DNA from 2 places in the Streptomyces sp. NPDC051940 genome. Region 2 is predicted to be linked to the other one. Evidence: riboswitches for the same ligand, from Rfam matches in the RefSeq annotation. Region 2 holds a riboswitch; the other holds the start of a gene.
What was found. Region 2 has a riboswitch for ZMP and ZTP ahead of AB0M28_RS09660 (bifunctional 5,10-methylenetetrahydrofolate dehydrogenase/5,10-methenyltetrahydrofolate cyclohydrolase). Riboswitches for the same ligand answer to the same signal wherever they lie in the genome.

Region 1: linked by a shared signal. The riboswitch ahead of glyA (serine hydroxymethyltransferase) and the one ahead of AB0M28_RS09660 (bifunctional 5,10-methylenetetrahydrofolate dehydrogenase/5,10-methenyltetrahydrofolate cyclohydrolase) in region 2 are both predicted to bind ZMP and ZTP.

Annotation. Positions count from the first base shown of each region.
Region 1 is NZ_JBFAXR010000037.1:53,022-62,585, forward strand. Features, by position in the region: gene AB0M28_RS17050 (2'-5' RNA ligase family protein) at 1-369, opposite strand, end outside; gene trpS (tryptophan--tRNA ligase) at 416-1,438, opposite strand; gene AB0M28_RS17060 (RNA polymerase sigma factor) at 1,548-2,156, shown strand; gene AB0M28_RS17065 (hypothetical protein) at 2,153-2,929, shown strand; gene AB0M28_RS17070 (hypothetical protein) at 2,967-3,677, shown strand; gene AB0M28_RS17075 (hypothetical protein) at 3,777-4,451, shown strand; gene glyA (serine hydroxymethyltransferase) at 4,471-5,736, opposite strand; ZMP/ZTP riboswitch at 5,772-5,864, opposite strand; gene rocD (ornithine--oxo-acid transaminase) at 6,013-7,218, shown strand; gene AB0M28_RS17090 (hypothetical protein) at 7,305-7,610, shown strand; gene AB0M28_RS17095 (ABC transporter permease) at 7,695-9,564, shown strand, end outside.
Region 2 is NZ_JBFAXR010000016.1:26,591-36,154, reverse strand. Features, by position in the region: gene AB0M28_RS09690 (transglycosylase domain-containing protein) at 1-389, shown strand, start outside; gene AB0M28_RS09685 (acyl-CoA desaturase) at 514-1,542, shown strand; gene AB0M28_RS09680 (cytochrome bc complex cytochrome b subunit) at 1,472-3,190, opposite strand; gene sigJ (RNA polymerase sigma factor SigJ) at 3,187-4,119, opposite strand; gene AB0M28_RS09670 (Rrf2 family transcriptional regulator) at 4,301-4,750, shown strand; gene AB0M28_RS09665 (globin domain-containing protein) at 4,750-5,937, shown strand; gene AB0M28_RS09660 (bifunctional 5,10-methylenetetrahydrofolate dehydrogenase/5,10-methenyltetrahydrofolate cyclohydrolase) at 6,001-6,858, opposite strand; ZMP/ZTP riboswitch at 6,884-6,966, opposite strand; gene AB0M28_RS09655 (ROK family transcriptional regulator) at 6,984-8,135, opposite strand; gene AB0M28_RS09650 (MFS transporter) at 8,259-9,500, shown strand; gene AB0M28_RS09645 (methyltransferase) at 9,553-9,564, opposite strand, start outside.

The DNA of each region.
Region 1 (9,564 bases), on a different contig from region 2:
CACGTGCGGGTGGTACGGGAACTGCAGCTCCCGGGCCAGCGGCCCGCCCGTGTCCCGGACGAGCCGCTGCAGCCAGGAGCACGACGCGGCGCCCTCGACGACCTTCACGAAGACGACCGGCGTCAGCGGCCGGAAGGAGTCCGTGCCGCACAGCCGCATCGGAAAGGGCACCCCCCGGTTCGCGATGCCCGCGAGGTGCTCCTCGATCGCCGGCCGCAGCCCCGCCTCGACCTCCGTCGGCGGCAGCAGCGTGACGTGCGTGGGAATGCCGAGGGCCGCGGTGTCCCCGAAGCCGGTGCGGTGCTGCTGGAGCAGGCTGCCGTACGGCTCCGGGACCGCGATCGAAACGCCGAGCGTCACGGTCCCCACGTCGTCTCCTAAGGGTCCTGAGGGCGCGGCGGGCGCGAGGCCCGCGTCAGTGCTTGGCGGGCAGGAAGCCCACCCTGTCATACGCCTGGGCGAGCGTCTCCGCCGCGACAGCGCGGGCCTTCTCGGCCCCCTTGGCGAGGATCGCGTCCAGGCTCTCGGTGTCGTCGAGGAACTCCTGCGTGCGGGCGCGGAAGGGCGCCACCCACTCGCTGACGACCTCGGCGAGATCCGTCTTGAGCGCACCGTAGCCCTTGCCCTCGTACCGCTGCTCCAGTTCCGGGATGCTCGCCCCGGTGAGGGTGGAGTAGATGGTGAGGAGGTTGCTGACGCCCGGCTTGTCCTCGACGTCGTAGCGGACCACCGTGTCCGTGTCCGTGACCGCGCTCTTGATCTTCTTCGCGGAGACCTTCGGCTCGTCGAGCAGGTTGATCAGGCCCTTGGGGGAGGACGCCGACTTGCTCATCTTGATCGTCGGGTCCTGCAGGTCGTAGATCTTCGCCGTCTCCTTCAGGATGTACGGCGCGGGCAGCGTGAACGTCTGCCCGAAGCGCGTGTTGAACCGCTCCGCGAGGTCGCGGGTCAGCTCGATGTGCTGGCGCTGGTCCTCGCCGACCGGGACGGCGTCGGCCTGGTACAGCAGGATGTCCGCGACCTGGAGGATCGGGTACGTGAACAGGCCGACCGTGGTGCCCGCGGCGCCCTGCTTGGCCGACTTGTCCTTGAACTGGGTCATCCGGGACGCCTCGCCGAAGCCCGTGAGGCAGTTCATCACCCAGCCGAGCTGCGCGTGCTCGGGCACATGGCTCTGGACGAACAGCGTGCAGCGCTCGGGGTCGAGGCCGGCGGCCAGCAGCTGGGCGGCGGCCAGCCGGGTCGAGGCGCGCAGCTCCGCGGGGTCCTGCGGAACCGTGATCGCGTGCAGGTCCACCACCATGTAGAAGGCGTCGTGGGAGTCCTGCAGCGCGACCCACTGGCGGACGGCGCCGAGGTAGTTGCCGAGGTGGAACGAGCCTGACGTGGGCTGGATCCCGGAGAGCACCCGGGGACGGTCACCGATGAGAGCTGCCATGAACTCATTCTCTCAGGTACGGAACCGAACCCCGGCGTCCGGTGTATGAACCGCACAGGACGCGGGAGCGCGGGAGGGGGACCGGAGGATCAGCGGGGGCGAGGCGGAGATCATCGAGCGCGTACGCCGCGGGGAGACGGAGGCGTACGGCGAGCTGGTGCGCGCCCACGCGCCGTTGGCCCAGCGGGTGGCGCTCGCGCTGGGCGCGGGGGCGGACGCGGAGGACGTGGTGCAGATCGCCTTCCTCAAGGCGTACCGCTCGCTGGGCGGATTCCGCGACGGCGCCGAGTTCCGGCCGTGGCTGCTGCGGATCGTCGCCAATGAGACGAAGAACACGGTGCGGGCCGCCCGCCGCCGGCGGGGCCTGCACGAACGGGCGGCGGCGCTGGAGGGCTTCCGGCTGTCCGCCGTCGCCCCGGCGCCGGGCCCCCGTCCGGCGCCGGGCGCGGGAGACGAGCCCGCGGCCTCCGGGACCGGGGCGGATCCGGCGGCGGCGCTGCTGGACGCCGAGCGGCGGGAGGAGTTGCTGGACGCGCTGCGCCGGCTGCGCGAACCGCAGCGGCTGGTGGTCGTGCACCGCTATCTGCTGGGCCTGGACGAGGCGGAGACGGCCGCGGCGCTGGGGATACCGCGCGGCACGGTGAAGTCGCGGCTGAGCCGCGCGCTGCGCGAGCTGGAACGGCTGCTGCCGCACGGCGAGGGAGGTGGGGGCAGGTGAGCGACCGGCTGGCACGCGAGCTCGAGGCCCTCGGCCGGGCCCTGGCCGACGAGGTGGAGCGTTCGTACGACCCGGGCGGCACCGCCGACGCGGTGCTGGCGCTGATCGGCGACGAGCCCGTCCCGGCCCCGGGCCGCGCGCTGCGCGCCCGGCGCTGGCTGCGCCGCCGGTGGCGGCTGCTCGGCGCGCTGCTCACGGCGCTGGCGGTGGCGCTGGTCCTCACCCCGCCGGTACGGGCCGGGGTCGCGGGCTGGTTCGACCTGGGCGGGGTGAGCGCGCGCGTCGAGCCGCCGCCGGTGGTCACGTCGGGGCCGCCCGGGCCGGGGTCCTCGTCCCCGCCGCCGGTCACCCCGGACTGCGGCGACCTGGACCTGGACGGGGCGCGGCGCCGGATCGGCTTCACCCCGCTGCTGCCCGCCGGGCTCGGGGCGCCCGAGTCGGCCGGGGTGTCCGCCGGCGGGCGGGTGCTGTCGCTGTGCTGGCGCGACGAGCGGGGGCGGGTGATCCGCGTGGACGAGTTCGAGAAGACGCTGGAGCCGTGGTTCTACAAGACCGTCCCGCACCCGTGGGAGCCCCTCGAACTCGACGGCTCCGCGGCGACCTGGTTCCCCGAGGCGCACCGGCTGGACCTGGCGTTCACCGACGGCACCAGCAGCACCGTCCGCCCCGCGGGCCCCACGCTGGTCTGGGAGCGGGACGGGCTGACGCTCCGGCTGGAGGGGGTGACGGAGAAGGACCGCGCCGCGAGTCTTGCCGGGACGTTCCGTCGCTGAGGACCCTGTGGGGTGCGGACCCGGAAGGGGGTGCCCCATGCGAGGATTCCTGCCGGTGGCGTGGCTGCCGGCCGGTGCGGCCGTGCTCGTCCTGGCCGTCGGTGCGGTCGTGCTCCTGCCGGCCGGTGCCGCCGCGGCCCCGCCCCCGCCCCGGCACGTGGTGATCACCAACCCCGGCAGCCATCAGGCCACCGCGCTCTATCGCGGCTCGGACACCTACCGGGCGCTGGACGAGGCCGTGGGCCGGCTGCCGCCGCGCAAGGCGCCGCTGCGCGGTGAGCTGTACGGCGGCCGGGACCGGGTGGTCACGCTGAGCTGGCTGTTCCGGGAGACGGCGGTGTGGCGGACCGACCGCGTCTATCTGGACTCCCCCGGCGGCCCGTGGGTGCAGCGCTTCGAGGCCCGGCGGGGCGAGAGCGTGGACGTCTCGGACCTGCCCGCGACCTGGCACCGCGCCGCGCACCCGGACACCCTCCTCACCCTGCTCACGCTGCTCGGCGTCGCGGGCACGCCGTCCGGCGTCCCGCCGAACATGAACCCGCTGCCGTCCCTGGACCTCGGCTCCCCGGACGACGCCACGGCGCAGAGCGGTGCGGACCGGCTCACCGCCAACTGGTGGTGGTCGCTCCCCGGCGCGGGCGCCGGCGCCGCACTGGCGCTGGCCGCGCCGACGGCCCTGCGGCGCCGGCGGGAGGCGCGGAGCGGTCCGCCGGAGGACGGTCCGCGGCAGGTGCTGATCGACCTGTGAGTCGGGGTCGTACGACATGAGCTCCCGGAACCCCCGCCCGCGCGGCGGTGTAGCGGGGGTGGACGGACGGTGCCGGCGACGGCGGAAGGGAGACGGCCCATGCGCAGACTGACCCTCCTCATCGGCGCGTTCGCGGGCGCGGCGGCCCTGTGGCTGGGCACGGCGACGCCCGCGGCCGCGGGCGGGCCGACGAGCGTGCTCGTGGTGAACGCGGGCAGCGGCGAGGCCGCGGGCCTGTACGGCTCGTCGGCCGACTACCAGGCCCTGGACCGGGCGGTGGGCGAGGCCGGGAAGCCCGCCGCGCAGCCCCGCCTCGACGAGCTCGGCGGGCGCCGGATCTCGCTCACCTGGATGCTGCACGACGTGAAGGTGTGGCGCGTGGACCAGGTCTACCCGGACGCCGGCGGCGGCGTCCTCGTCAACCGGCGGCTCGACTCCTACGGGGAGCAGCAGACGGAGTGGTTCCACGCCGCGGACCAGCAGAGGGTGAAGGAGATCCTCGGCAGGCTCCGCGTCCTCGGCCCGGACACCGGCGGATCGATGTCGGCCCCCGACTTCCCGGCCTTCGAACCGGAGGCCGCCCCGGCGCCCACGCCGGATCCGGCCCCCGCCGCGTCCTCCGCGCGGTCGGCGACCGACAACTGGTGGTGGGCCCTGGCCGGCCTCGCCGCCGGCCCCGCGCTGGCCGTCGGCGCCGCCCGCGGCCTCCGCCGGCTGCGGGAGCGGGCGGAGGCGCACGGGGAGGGGGCGTGGCAGGAGCTGGTCGACGTGTGAGGCAGCGGTGCGGGAGCGGCTACTGCGCCAGCCCCGGCGCCGGGAAGGCCGCCATCAGCTCGGCCACCTCGGCGCGGATCGCCTTCAGCGCCACCTCGTCGCCGGACCCGGCGGCGGTGACGCCCCGGTCGATCCACTCCGCGACCTGCGCCATGTGCTCCGTACCCAGACCGCGCGAGGTCAGCGACGGGGTGCCGATGCGCACGCCGGACGGGTCGAAGGGCTTGCGGGGGTCGTACGGCACGGTGTTGTAGTTCACCACGATGCCCGCCCGGTCCAGGGCCTTCGCGGCGATCTTGCCGGGGACGTCCTTCGGGGTGAGGTCCATCAGGATGAGGTGGTTGTCCGTACCGCCCGACACCAGCTCGAAGCCCCGGCCGGCGAGCGCGGCGGCCAGCGCCCGGGCGTTGGCGACGACGTCCGCGGCGTACTGGCGGAACGAGGGCTGCGCGGCCTCCTTCAGGGCGACGGCGATGGCGGCGGTGGTGTGGTTGTGCGGGCCGCCCTGCAGGCCGGGGAAGACGGCCTTGTCGATGAGCTTGCCGGTGTCCTCGTTCACCGCGAGCAGCATCGCGCCGCGCGGGCCGCGGAGCGTCTTGTGCGTGGTGGTGGAGATGACGTCCGCGTGCGGTACGGGCGAGGGGTGGGCGCCGCCCACGATCAGCCCGGCGATGTGCGCGACGTCGGCGACGAGCACGGCGCCCACCTCTCGGGCGATCTCGCCGAAGGCGGCGAAGTCGATGATCCGCGGTACGGCCGTACCGCCGCAGAAGATCAGCTTCGGGCGCTCCTTCAGCGCCAGGTCGCGCACCTCGTCGAAGTCGATGCGGCCGGTGTCCCGCCGTACGCCGTACTGCACTCCGCGGAACCACTTCCCGGTCGCGGACACGCCCCAGCCGTGCGTGAGATGGCCGCCCATCGGCAGCGCCATGCCCATCACGGTGTCGCCGGGCTCGGCGAACGCGAGGTACGCGGCGAGGTTCGCGGGGGAGCCGGAGTAGGGCTGGACGTTGGCGTGCGCGGTGCCGAACAGGGCCTTGGCGCGGTCGATCGCGAGGCGCTCGACGGGGTCGATGTTCTGCTGGCCCTCGTAGTAGCGGCGGCCCGGGTAGCCCTCGCTGTACTTGTTCGTCAGGACCGTGCCGGTGGCCTCCAGCACGGCACTGGAGACGTAGTTCTCGCTGGGGATCAGGCGGAGCGTGTCCGCCTGCAGCTGCTCCTCCGCGCCGATGAGGGCGGCGAGTTCGGGATCCGCGGCGGTGAGTGCGGGATGGTCGAGTGGCATGGCTTTGAACCTCCGGGTCGCGTGGGCGATGACTCCCGGGGTGCCCAGGCGGGCGGCACCTCGTGTGCTCAGCCGGCGCGCCGCTTCCCCGTGGTCGCTTCCACGTATCGCCAGTCGCGGCGCCCACCGTCCACCATAGTGCGGCGGGCGCGGGACACGGGGTCCCGTCCCACTCTTCGGTCGGCGCTTACGCCCATGCGGGCGAGGGGCACGATAGAAGTACCCCACAAGGGTCCTCCCGCATCTCCTGACGTATCAGCGAAGGAGCAGCAAGCCGTGACACGTTCCACCGACCTCATCAACGAAGCTGAGGCCCACTCCGCGCACAACTACCACCCCCTGCCCGTCGTCGTGGCCTCCGCCGAGGGCGCCTGGATGACCGACGTCGAGGGCAAGCGCTACCTCGACATGCTGGCCGGCTACTCGGCGCTGAACTTCGGCCACGGCAACCGGCGGCTGCTGGACGCCGCCCGCGCCCAGCTGGAGCGGGTCACGCTGACCTCCCGCGCCTTCCACCACGACCGCTTCGCGGCCTTCTGCACGGAGCTGGCCGCCCTGTGCGGCAAGGACATGGTGCTGCCGATGAACACCGGCGCGGAGGCGGTCGAGACCGCGGTGAAGACCGCCCGCAAATGGGGCTACCGGGTCAAGGGCGTCCCGGACGGCCGGGCGAGGATCGTCGTCGCGGCGAACAACTTCCACGGCCGTACGACGACCATCGTCAGCTTCTCCACGGACCCGGAGGCGCGCGCCGACTACGGCCCGTACACGCCCGGCTTCGAGATCGTCCCGTACGGCGACATCGAGGCCCTGCGGGCGGCCGTCGACGACGACACGGTCGCCGTGCTGCTGGAGCCCATCCAGGGCGAGGCGGGCGTGCTGGTGCCGCCGCCCGGCTATCTGCGGGCGGTGCGGGAGCTCACCGCGGACCGCGGCGTGCTGTTCATGGCCGACGAGATCCAGTCGGGGCTGGGCCGTACGGGCCGCACCTTCGCGTGCGAGCACGAGGACGTCGTCCCCGACGTCTACATCCTCGGCAAGGCGCTGGGCGGCGGCGTCGTCCCCGTCTCGGCGGTGGTGGCCGACTCCGGCGTCCTCGGCGTCTTCCACCCCGGCGAACACGGCTCCACCTTCGGCGGCAACCCGCTGGCCTGCGCGGTCGGCCTCGAGGTCGTCGCGATGCTGCGCACCGGCGAGTACCAGCAGCGGGCCACGGAGCTGGGCGACCACCTCCACCACGAACTCGGCCTGCTGGTCGGGCAGGGTGCGGTCGAGGAGGTTCGCGGCCGCGGGCTGTGGGCGGGCGTCGACATCAATCCGTCGTACGGCACGGGCCGGGCGATCTCGGAGAAGCTGATGGCCCGCGGCGTCCTGGTGAAGGACACCCACGGCTCGACGATCCGCATCGCGCCGCCGCTGGTCATCTCGAAGGAGGACCTGGACTGGGGCCTGGACCAGCTCCGGGCGGTGCTCGCCGGCTAGCCGCCGGTCGCAACTCCGTTTCGCGCCAGCCCACTTGGCGGTGCACAATCGCCCCCCAGGGATCACCGTCCACTGGGGGGCGTTCTGTGAGCGAGACATTCTGGGCGGCGGTCGCCGCCCTCACCGGCCTGGCCGGGAACATCACCGCCGTGGTCGTGGCCGTGGTCTCCCTGCGCAAGGCGGACCAGGCGCTGGCCCAGGCCTACGCGGTCGACGGGGCCTCCTCCGCGATCGCCTGGCGGGACCAGGTCATCGCCCTGCACGACCGGGGGCTGACGCCCGACCAGATCCGCGAGATCATGCTGCTGGAGGACGGCGGCGAGGGCTACGAGCGGAGCAACGGCCGCATCGACGACATCGTGTCCGCCATCCCCCGCCGGCCCGCGTCCTAGCGCCCGAAAGGTCGACGGTCCCACCGCGCACGGATCTTCCGTGATCGCCACGGGCCCGGGTACCGTCGGCGCCGGGGGGAGAACATGACCATCACCGAGCAGCGTCCGCCCGCCGGTCTTCGGGTGAAGCGGAGGCGGCGGGCTCCGGTCGTCGTACGGCACAGCGCGCACCACGGGCTCGTACTCGTGGCCGCCGGCCTCGCCGTACTGCTCTCCGTCACCGTGCTCGCCGCCCTGGTCGCCCTCACCGAGCACGCCGCGCAGACCGGCGCCCGCCAGCGGCTCGCCGCCGAGCCCGACGCGTCGATCCGGGTCACCGGGCGCTATGACCCGGCCGGGGTGCCGCGGGCCGACACGGACGTACGGCGCGCGCTGGGCGGCGTGTTCGGCGACGTACCTCACCGCACCGAGACCCTGCTGCGCGCCCCCTTCGCGAACACCGGGCAGCTGCCGGCCGCCGACGGCACGATGTGGCTGACGCTGCTCGGCGTCGCCGGCCCCGAGCGGCACGCCCGCCTCGACGAGGGCCGGTGGCCGCGGCAGGCGGCGGGGGGACCCGTCGAGGTCGCGCTGGACCGCGGCTACGCGCGCCGGTTCGGGCTGCGCCCCGGCAGCGAGGCGGAGTTCGGCGGCGAGCACGGGCCGCGGCTGACGGTGCGGGTCACCGGCACGTACACCCCGCGGGACGCCGGGAGCGTGGTCTGGCACGGCATGACGGGCACGTTCGGCGTCCCCGACAGCGTGGCCCTGGCCCACCCCGGCTCGTTCGCCGCCATCGAGGCGCTGCGTACGGACGCCGCCGCCCTGTGGATCGGCGTCCCGGACGCCCGCCGGTTGGAGCTGGGTGAGCTGGACGGACTGCGCGAGCGGGTACCGGAGTTCGCGGCCAGCCGCACCGACCTGTCCGTCTTCGGCGGGCGCGCGCCGCCCCTGAAGGAGGTGCGGATCGACTCGCAGCTCGGGTTCGCGCTGCGGCAGCTGGACATCCCCGTGGCCGTCGCCCGCGCCGGCATGTATCTGCCGTCCGCGCTGCTCGCCGCGCTGGCCGCCGCCGCGCTCGTGCTCACCGCGCGCCAGCTGGTCCGGCACCGGGCCGCCGAACAGGCGCTGCTGGGCGCGCGGGGCGCCGGCTGGCTGCGGCTGACGGGCGGCGCGGCCGCGCAGTGGGCGCTGATCGCCGTACCGGCCGCCGTGGCCGCCCCGCTGCTCGCCGTACCGCTGCTGCGGCTGCTGCGCGGTACGGGCCTGCTGGACACCGAGCTGCCCCGCACCGCCGCCACCGCCGCCGGCTGGTGGGTGGCGGGCATCGCGCTGGCCGTCCACGGCACGGCCGTCCTGGTCCCGGTGGCGCGGGCCGCCCGGGACCGCCGTACGACGCGGCGGCTGCGGCTGCGGGCGGGCCGGTTCGCCGCCGCGCAGCGCACCGGGGCGGATCTGGCGCTGGCCGGGGTGGCCGTGCTCGGCTGGCTGCAGCTGCTGCGCTACCGCACCCCGCTCGCCGACAGCGGCTCCCTCGACCCGGTGCTCATCCTCGCGCCGGTCGCGATGACCGCCGCGACCGTGCTGCTGTCGCTGCGCCTGATGCCGCTGGCCGGGCGGGCCGTGGACCGGCTCGCGCGGCGCGCCTCCGGGCTCGTGCTGCCGCTCGGCGGCTGGCAGCTGGGCCGCCGCACGCAGGGCCACGCGGGACCCGTCCTGCTGGTCGCGCTGGCCCTCGCGGTCGCCTCCCTCAGCGGTACGGCGCTCGCGATCCTCGACCGCGGCGACCAGGACCAGGCCGTCTTCCGCACCGGCGCCGACCTGCGCGCCGAACCGGGCGACGACGCGGCCGGCTTCACCCCCCGTAGCGGACGGCACAGCCGCTACGCCGCGCTGCCGGGGGTCGCCGCCGTCACGCCCGTCGTGTCGCTGAGCACGCTCGTCGGCGCCGAGTCCGCCGGCATCACGGCGCTCG
Region 2 (9,564 bases):
GCGCCCAGAAGTCGCTGCACGGCGTGCTGGGCGAGAGCCGGATCAACGGCGGCGGCTATCCGGCGGCGATCTGGGGCGCGTACACCGCCCAGGTGCTGGACGGCGAGCCGTGGGCGGACTTCGAACTGCGGCCGATGCAGGAGCCGGTCGAGGTGCCCCCGAACATGGGCGTCACGGACCCGACCCAGGAGCCGTCCGCGGAGCCGGAGACGGGGACCCCGCAGGACCCGGCGGACCCCACGGCCCCCGCCGCCTCCCCGTCCGCACAGCCGGACCAGGACCAGGGCCAGAGCACCGGCGGCACGGAGCAGGACACCGGTACCGGTGACGACGGCACCCTGCTCCCGGGCGCCGGCGGTGACGGCGGCACCGAGTCCGGCTGGGAGTGACCGGGGGTTATCCCCACCCTTAGGGGTGGCACCGGGCCCACCGCCGCTTCGGGTGCCAGCGCCAGCGCGCCCGCCCGCGGTGATCCGTAGCGTCGAAGGTCACGACGAGACGACCGGAGGCGCCATGCTGCAGGCCACTGTCCAGCGGAGCAGGGGATCGGAGTTCGCACCCCTGCTCCGGCGGGTGAAGGAGGAGGGCCTGCTCGACCGCCGACCAGGCTGGTACGCGCGGGAGATCGCCGTGAACCTCGCGGCCCTCGCCGCGATCGCGGCCGGCGTCCTCGCCCTCGGCGGCTCCTGGTGGGTCCTGCTCCTGGCCGTGCCGGCCGCCGTGTTCAGCGCCCGCACCGCCTTCATCGGCCACGACGCCGGACACTCGCAGATCGGCAGCGAGCGGCGGCTGCACCGCGCTGTCGGCCTCTTCCACGGCAATCTGCTCGTCGGCATGAGCAGCGGCTGGTGGAACGACAAGCACAACCGCCACCACGCCAACCCCAACCACGTCGACAAGGACCCCGACGTCGGCGTCGGCGCCCTGGTGTGGACCCAGCAGCAGGCCGCCGGCCGGGAGGGCTTCGCCCGCTGGCTCACCCGCAACCAGGCCCGCCTGTTCTTCCCGATGCTGCTCCTGGAGGGCATCGCCCTGAAGATCTACGGCTGGCAGTACCTGAAGGAGCTGCCGCCCGCGGAGCGCCGCGTGGAGCGGCGGCTGCTCGCCGCCCACCTCGCCGGCTACGCGGCGCTGCTGCTGATCGCCATGTCCCCCGTACAGGCGCTGGTGTTCGCCCTGGTCCACCACGCGCTGTTCGGGCTGCACCTCGGCATGTCCTTCGCCCCGAACCACAAGGGGATGGACATGCCGTACGACGGGGACGGCCGGGACTGGGGCCATCTCCGCCGCCAGGTGCTCACCTCGCGCAACGTCCGCGGGGGCGCGGTCACCGACTGGCTGCTCGGCGGGCTCAACTACCAGATCGAGCACCACCTCTTCCCCAGCATGCCGCGCCCCCAGCTGCGCCGCGCCCAGCCCCTGGTCCGCGCCCACTGCCGGACGCTGGGACTGCCCTACACGGAGACGGGCATCATCGACTCGTACCGTCAGGCCCTTGCGCATATGCACGAGGTGGGTGAGCCTCTGCGCCGCTCGAGCTGACGTCCGAGCCGACGCTTGAGCCGACCTCGGCGTGCGGACGGCCGTCGTGCAGCTCCCGGTACTCCTCGGCCGTCGGCTTGCGCACCTGGGCGCCCTCGCCGTACAGCATCCGCGACACCCGGGCCCGCAGGCGCATCGACCGCGTCAGCGGGCGCGGGACGCCGTTGGCGTCGGTCCGCGGCTCACCGTCGAGCGGCACCGGCTGCTCGTGGGCGGTCAGGGTGTACCGCTCGCTGGGCGACAGCGGCTCGTGGACCTCGGTGAACTCGCCGTGCGGCAGCCGCCTGATCATGCCCGACTCGCGGCCGTGCAGCACCCGTTCACGGTCGCGCCGCTGCAGACCGAGGCAGATCCGCTTGGTCGCGAGGTAGACCAGCACCGGGACCACGAAGACGCCGATGCGGATCGACCAGGTGATCGTGTTGATGGACAGGTGCAGCCGGGTGGCGACCAGGTCGTTGCCGCCGCCTGCCAGGAGGATCAGGTACAGGGCGATCCACGCGGCGCCCAGCGCGGTGCGCACCGGCCGGTTGCGCGGCCGGTCCAGCAGATGGTGTTCGCGCTTGTCGCCGGTGGCCCACGACTCGATGAACGGATAGAACGCGATGGCCAGCAGGATCACCGGGAACAGCGCCAGCGGTATGAGCACCCCGAGCGCGAGGGTGTACCCGCCGACGTTGATCTCCCATCCCGGCATCGCCCGGATCATGCCCTCGACGAAGCCCATGTACCAGTCCGGCTGCGCCCCGGTCGACACCTGGTCCGGGCGGTAGGGCCCGTACAGCCAGACCGGGTTGATCGTCGCGACCGCGGAGATCGCCGTGATGACGCCGAAGACCAGGAAGAAGAAGCCGCCCGCCTTGGCGGTGTAGTGGGGGAAGAACGGCGCGCCGCGCACGACCCGTTCGTTCTTTCCCGGCCCCGCCCACTGGGTGTGCTTGTGGTAGAAGACGTAGATCAGGTGCGCCACCACCAGTCCGAGCATGAGCCCCGGGATCAGCAGCACGTGCAGGGAGTACAGGCGCGGTACGACGTCGTCGCCAGGGAACTCCCCGCCGAAGAAGAACATCGAGACGTACGAGCCGACCAGCGGCGTCGCGAGGATCGCGCCCTCCATGAACCGCATGCCCGTACCGGAGAGCAGGTCGTCGGGCAGTGAGTAGCCGAAGAGGCCCTCGAACATGCCGAGCACCAGCAGCGTGAAGCCGATCAGCCAGTTGATCTCGCGGGGCTTGCGGAACGAGCCGGTGAAGAAGTGCCGCATCATGTGCAGCAGCATCCCGGCCAGGAAGATCAGCGCCGCCCAGTGGTGGATCTGCCGGACCAGCAGCCCGCCGCGCACCTCGAAGCTGATGTCCAGGGTGGAGGCGTACGCCTCGGACATCCGGACGCCGTTCAGCGGGGCGTAACTGCCGTCGTACACCACCTCGTTCATCGACGGGTGGAAGAAGAGGGTCAGATAGACGCCGGTCAGGATGATGACCGTGAAGCTCCACAGGCAGATCTCGCCCAGCAGGAACGACCAGTGGTCGGGGAAGGCCTTGCGCAGATACGCGCGGCCCAGCCCGTAGATCCCCAGCCTGCCGTCCGCCCAGTCCGCCGCCCGCTCACCGGCGGGCGCCTTGCCGCGGCGTACCTCGGTGCTCATTGCTCCTGCTCCTCCTCGGCCGTCTCGCCGGGGACTCCGCCCAGCTTGTCGGGATTGGTCACGATGAAGATGTCGGTGACGTGACGGCCGTCGGGGGTGAGGTCCATCATCATCACCGCGTACGGCGCGCCCTCGCTGAAGAAGACCAGCGAGGCGTCGCCGTTGAGGGTCTGGTGGCGGCTCGCGTAGTTCTCGGCGGTGCCGCGCCGGGCGTAACCGGTCAGCAGGCGGACCGCCTTGTCGCGTCCGTGCACCGGACGCAGCGCCGAGCCGCGCACCTTGCCGCCGCTGTCCGTCCACACCGTCACGTCGGGTGCGAGGACCTCCATCAGCGCCTCGACGTCACGGCCCAGCGCCGCCTCGACGAAGCGCCGGGTGGCCTCCTCCTGGACGCGCGGATGCGCCTCGAACCGCGGCCGCCGCGCCTGGACGTGCTCCCGGGCGCGGCGGGCCAGCTGCCGTACCGCGGCGGGGGAGCGCTCGATGACCGCCGCGATCTCGCCGTGCGGATAGCCGAAGACCTCGTGCAGGACGAACACCGCCCGCTCCAGCGGCGACAGCGTCTCCAGCACGACCAGCAGCGCCAGCGACACCGACTCGGCCCGCAGCGCCGGCTCGGCCGCGTCCGGCGCCTCGTCGGTGGCCAGCGGCTCCGGCAGCCACGGCCCGACGTACGCCTCCCGGCGGCGGCGGGCGGCCGCCTGGCGGGTGAGGGCGTGGTTGACCGCGATGCGCACCAGGTACGCCCGGGGGTTCGCGATGTCAGCCGACTCGCCGCGCCCGGCCCAGGACAGCCAGGAGTCCTGCAGCACGTCCTCGGTGTCGGCGACGCTGCCGAGCATGTTGTAGACGATCGAGAACAACAGCTCACGGTGCTCCATGAACACCTCGGTGGCGGCTGCCGGATCCCGCACCGGGTGGTCGGGCATGACGGTCCTCCTGTCCTGGTCTCGGAGACAAGACGGAACCGGTGCCCGGGAATGTGACATCGCCTCCCCGGATGTGGCGCATGTCTCATCCGGCCCCCCGGGCCGCCGACCCGGAACGGCCCCCCGGGGGCCGGGGGTTCTGAATTGGTATTTCAGATGCGCATTAGATAGCCTGCCGCTCGTGAGGCTGACCAAGGGCACGGACATCGCACTGCGCATCGCCATGCGCCTCGCGGTACTCGGCGACACCGCCACGCCGACCACCCGCGAGGTGGCGGAGGCGGTCGCCGTTCCGTACACCCACGCCGCGAAGGTGGTCAGCCGGCTGCAGCACCTCGGGGTCGTCGAGGCCCGCCGGGGCCGGGGCGGCGGGCTGGCGCTCACCGCGTCCGGCCGGACGGAGTCGCTCGGGCGGCTGCTCCGCGAACTCGAGGGAGCCGGCGACGTCGTCGGCTGCGAGGACGACCCCCCGTGCCCGCTGCGCGGCGCCTGCCGGCTGCGCGGCGCGCTGCGCCAGGCGCAGGAGGCGTTCTACGCGGCCCTCGACCCGCTCACGATCGACGACCTCGTCGGTCCACCGACTGCGGCGCTGCTGCTGGGGCTGCCGCAGACACCAACCAAGGAGTCCTGATGCTGTCCACCGCATCCGCCGCCACCGTGCGGGCCACCCTCCCCGTCGTCGGCGCCGCCATCGGGGAGATCACCCCGCGCTTCTACGAGCGGATGTTCACGGCCCGGCCCGACCTGCTGCGCGACCTGTTCAACCGCGGCAACCAGGCCGACGGCTCCCAGCAGCAGGCGCTCGCCGGCTCCATAGCCGCCTTCGCCACGGCCCTGCTCGAGCGCCCCGACGAGCGGCCCGACGCGATGCTCGCGCGGATCGCGCACAAGCACGCCTCGGTGGGGATCGCCGCCGACCAGTACCCGATCGTGCACGAGCACCTGTTCGCCGCCATCGTGGACGTGCTCGGCGACGCCGTGACCCCCGAAGTCGCGGCGGCCTGGGACGAGGTGTACTGGCTGATGGCCAACGCCCTGATCGCCGTCGAGGCGCGGCTGTACGCCGAGGCCGGCGTGGAGCCCGGGCAGCACTGGCGCCGGTACCGGGTGCTGGCGCGCTTCCCCGAGACGGCCGACGTCACGACGTTCCTCGTCCGCCCCGCGGACGGCGGACCCGTGCCCGCCGCGCGGCCCGGGCAGTACGTCTCGGTGCAGGCGCGGATGCCCGACGGCGCCCAGCAGATCCGGCAGTACAGTCTGTCCGGCCACCCCGACGGCGCGCTGCAGTTCTCCGTGAAGCGCGCGGCCGGCGACCCGGCGGGCGAGGTCTCCAACCACCTCCACGACCACGTCGGCGTCGGCGGGACGCTGCTGGTCGGCCCGCCGTTCGGCGATGTCGCGCTGGACGGGGGCGACGGCCCGGTGCTGCTGGCCTCCGCGGGGATCGGTGGTACGCCGATGCTCGGGATGCTCGCGCACCTGGCCGCCACGGACTCCGCACGCCGGGTGATCGCGGTGCACGGCGACCGCGACGAGTTCTCGCACGCGTTCCGCACCGACCTCCTGCAGCTCACCGGCAAGCTCAAGTCCGGTGAGGCGCACGTCTGGTACGAGCACCCCGTCACCCCGTGGCCCGCCGGGCGCACCGGCCTGGTGGACGTCTCGGGCCTGCACATCCCGCCGGGCACCACGGCGTACCTGTGCGGTCCGCTGCCGTTCATGCGGGCCGTACGCGCGCAGCTGCTGGCGGCGGGTGTCGGCGCGGCGGACATCCACTACGAGGTGTTCGGCCCGGACCTGTGGCTGGGGCAGGACTGACGGTCTGATACGGGGAGGGCCCGCCGCGTTCACGCGGCGGGCCCTTCGTGTGTGTGCGGGCGCTCAGCCGGCCAGTTGGCCCTCCGCCGCCTGTACGGTCTGCGCGAGCAGCACCGCGATGGTCATCGGCCCCACGCCGCCCGGCACGGGGGTGATCAGCCGGGCGCGGCGGACGGCGCTGTCGAAGTCGACGTCCCCGACGTTGCCCGCGTTGTACCCGGCGTCGACGACCACGGCACCCGGCGCGATGTCGTCGCCGTGGATGAGCCGGGGCCGCCCCACCGCCGCCACGACGACGTCCGCGGAGCGCAGGTGCGCGGACAGGCCGGCGGTGCGGGAGTGGCAGTACGTCACGGTGGCGTCGCGGGCCAGCAGCAGCATGCCCACCGGCTTGCCGAGGATCGCGCTGCGCCCGACGACCACCGCGTGCTTCCCGGCGAGTTCCACGTCGTACGCGTCCAGCAGCCGCATGATCCCGCCCGGCGTGCACGAGGCGAACCCGGGCCCGCCGAAGGCCATCGCGCCGAAGGAGTGGGTCGTGACACCGTCGACGTCCTTGTGCGGGGCGATGGCCTCGAACGCCGCGCGCTCGTCGATGTGCGGGCCCGCCGGGTGCTGCAGCAGGATGCCGTGCACGCCGGGGTCCTGCGAGAGCTCCCGGAGTACGGCGACCAGCTCCGCGGTGGTCGTCTGCGCGGGCAGCCCCACGTGCCGGGACTCGATGCCGGCCTGCGCGCAGCGGCGCTGCTTCATCCGGACGTAAGTGACGGAGGCGGGGTCGGAGCCCACCAGCACGGTCGCCAGACAGGGCGCCACGCCCGTACGGCGGGTGAGTGCGGCCGCCCGGGCGGCGGTCTCGTCGAGGAGCCGGCGGGCCGGGCCGGTGCCGTCCATCAGGCGGGCTGTCGTCGTTGCGGTCATGGGGTGCCTCCCGGGCGCTCGTTCACCGTTCGGCCCAGGCGCGCGGCACTGCTCTGTCGGACCGCTCCCCGGTGGTCGTCCACCTCAGCGCCAGTCACGGCCCGCGCGGCCGACTCTACCGGGGGTCACCCCACCGGCGGGAACAGGGCTTCCTGGGCGGCCTCCCGGGCCGCGAGGAGAGCGCCGCGCAGGACGCCCGTACCGCCGAAGTCCGCGGCGCGGACCTCCGTACGCAGCGGGGAGAGCGTCGCCAGCCGGTCCGCGACCCGCGCGGCCAGGGGCGGGCCGCCCGCGCGGCCCAGTTCGCCGCCCAGGACGACGCAGCCCGGGTCGAGGATGGCCGTGGCCGCCGCGGCGCCGATCGCGATGCGCTCGGCGTACTCGGCGAGGAACTGGCCGTCCGGGTCCGCTTCGCGCAGCACGTCCTCCACCGGGCGGGTGGCGTCCAGGCCGTGCGCCGCGGCGAGTTCGCGCAGGCCCGCCGCGCCCACCAGCTCGTGGAAGCCGCCCGCGCAGTCCCGGGCGGACGGCAGGCCGGAGGAGCCGGGCACCGGCAGGAAGGCGATCTCGCCCGCGCCGCCGGAGAAGCCCCGCAGCAGCCGCCCGCCGAGGAAGACCGCGCCGCCCGTGCCCTCGCCCAGCCAGAAGAACACGAACGAGTCGCGGCCCCGGGCGGCACCCAGCCGGTGCTCGGCGACCGCCGCGAGGTTCGTCTCGTTCTCCACCGTGACCGCGGCGCCCAGCCGCCGCTCCAGCGCGGCGAGGAGTTCGCGGTGCCAGTCGAGTCCGCTGATGTTGCGCAGGTCGCCCGTGGCGGGGTCGATCAGGCCGGGCGCGCCGACCGCGATGCTGTGCAGCTGCTCCGCCCCGGCCTCCCGCGCCGCGCGCTCGACCAGCGCGACCGCCTGCTGCACGGCCTCGCCGGCCGGTACCGAGCGGGCGACGGGGAGTTCGGCGCGCGCCCGCTCCGCGCCGACCAGGTCCGCGACGACGACGTGCACGCTCTGCTCCCGCACGTCGAGGGCCGCGAGATAGGCGCGGTCGGCGACCAGGCCGTACAACTTGGCGTTCGGACCGCGCCGTTTGACCTCCGAGGCGCCCGCGATCTCGATGAGCCCGCCGTCCTGCAGCCGTTGCACCAGATCGGCGACGGTGGGGCGGGCGAGGCCGGTCAGCTCCTTCAGCTCGGTCACCGACAGCGGGCCGCGCTCCTGCAGGAGGCGCAGGGCGAGGCGGTCGTTGATGGCGCGCGCGGTGCTGGGGGTGGCGGGTGGCATGGAGCGATCCTGTCAGACGGTCGGAGAATTTTCTGGAAGGGTTCCTGCTTTTTCTTTTCTTTCTGGAAGGGTCCCTGATAGTTTACGTCGTGAGAGGTGCAGGACCCAGGGGAGGACGGCGTCATGCCATTGCCATGCGGAGAACCGCGCGAACAGGCCGTCGACGACCGGCGGCAGGTGAAGCGGGGGAGGATCGCGATCGCCGCGGTGTTCTGCGTGCACGGCGCCGTGCCCGGCAGCTTCGCCACCCGCATCCCGTGGATCCAGGACCACGCCGGGCTGTCCGCCGGCCAGCTCGGCCTCGCGCTGGCGCTGCCCGCGATCGGGGGCTCGCTCGCCGGTCCCATGGCCGCCGCGATCAGCCACCGCCTCGGCGCCCGCCGGGCGCTGCGCGGGCTGCTCGTGCTGTGGACGCTGGCGCTGGCCCTGCCCAGCCTGGCGCCGAACCTCGGCGTGCTGTGCGCCGCGCTGTTCCTCTTCGGCGCGGCGGCAGGCTCTTCCGGGGTGCAGATCAACGCGGTGGGCGCGGACACCGAGAAGCGGCTCGACCGCTCGATCATGTCGAGCCTGCACGGCATGTGGAGCGCCGGCGCCCTGATCGGCTCGGCGGGCGGCACCCTGGCCGCGCACCTCGGCGTGGACACCCGGCTGCACCACGCGCTGGCGGCGCTCGTGCTCACGGTGGCCGGGCTGGTGATCGTACGGTCCGTGCTGGACGTACGGCCCGACCCGGACGCGGAGGCCCCGCCGCGGTACGCCCGGCCGCCGCGGTCCGCGGTGCTGATCGGCATGGTGGCCTTCTGCGCGGTGTTCGCCGAAGGGGCCAGCCTCGACTGGTCGGGCGTGTACCTGAAGGACGCGCTGGGCGCGTCACCGGGACTCGCCGCGGCGACGACCACGGCGTTCATGCTGATGATGGCGCTGGCCCGGCTGCTGGGGGACCGCGTGGTCAACCGCTTCGGCGCGGTGCGCACCGTACGCACCGGCGGGGCCATGGCCACGGCGGGCGGCGTCCTGGTCGTGACGGCACCCGGACCGGCAGCGGCGATCGCGGGGTTCGCCCTGATCGGGCTGGGCGTGGCGGTCGTCGTACCCCTGGCCTACGCGGCGGCCGCGGCCCGCGGCGGCCCGTCCTCGGCCCAGTCGATCGCGGGCGTGGCTACGATCACGTACGCCTCGGGGCTGATCGCCCCGTCGCTGATCGGCGGTATCGCCGATCTCAGCTCCCTGGCGGCGTCGTTCGGGGTGGTGACGGTGCTGGCGAGCGGACTGCTGCTGGGCGCGGGGCTGCTCCGCAAGGACGCCGGCGGTCCGGTGGCGTCGGCGCGGGATGCCGCGCGGGTGCGGGTGGAGTCGGCGTCGTAAAAGGGTGGAGTCGGCGTCGCAAAAGGAGACGCGGGATCCCGCTCCCCGGCGGTCAGGCCGCCCG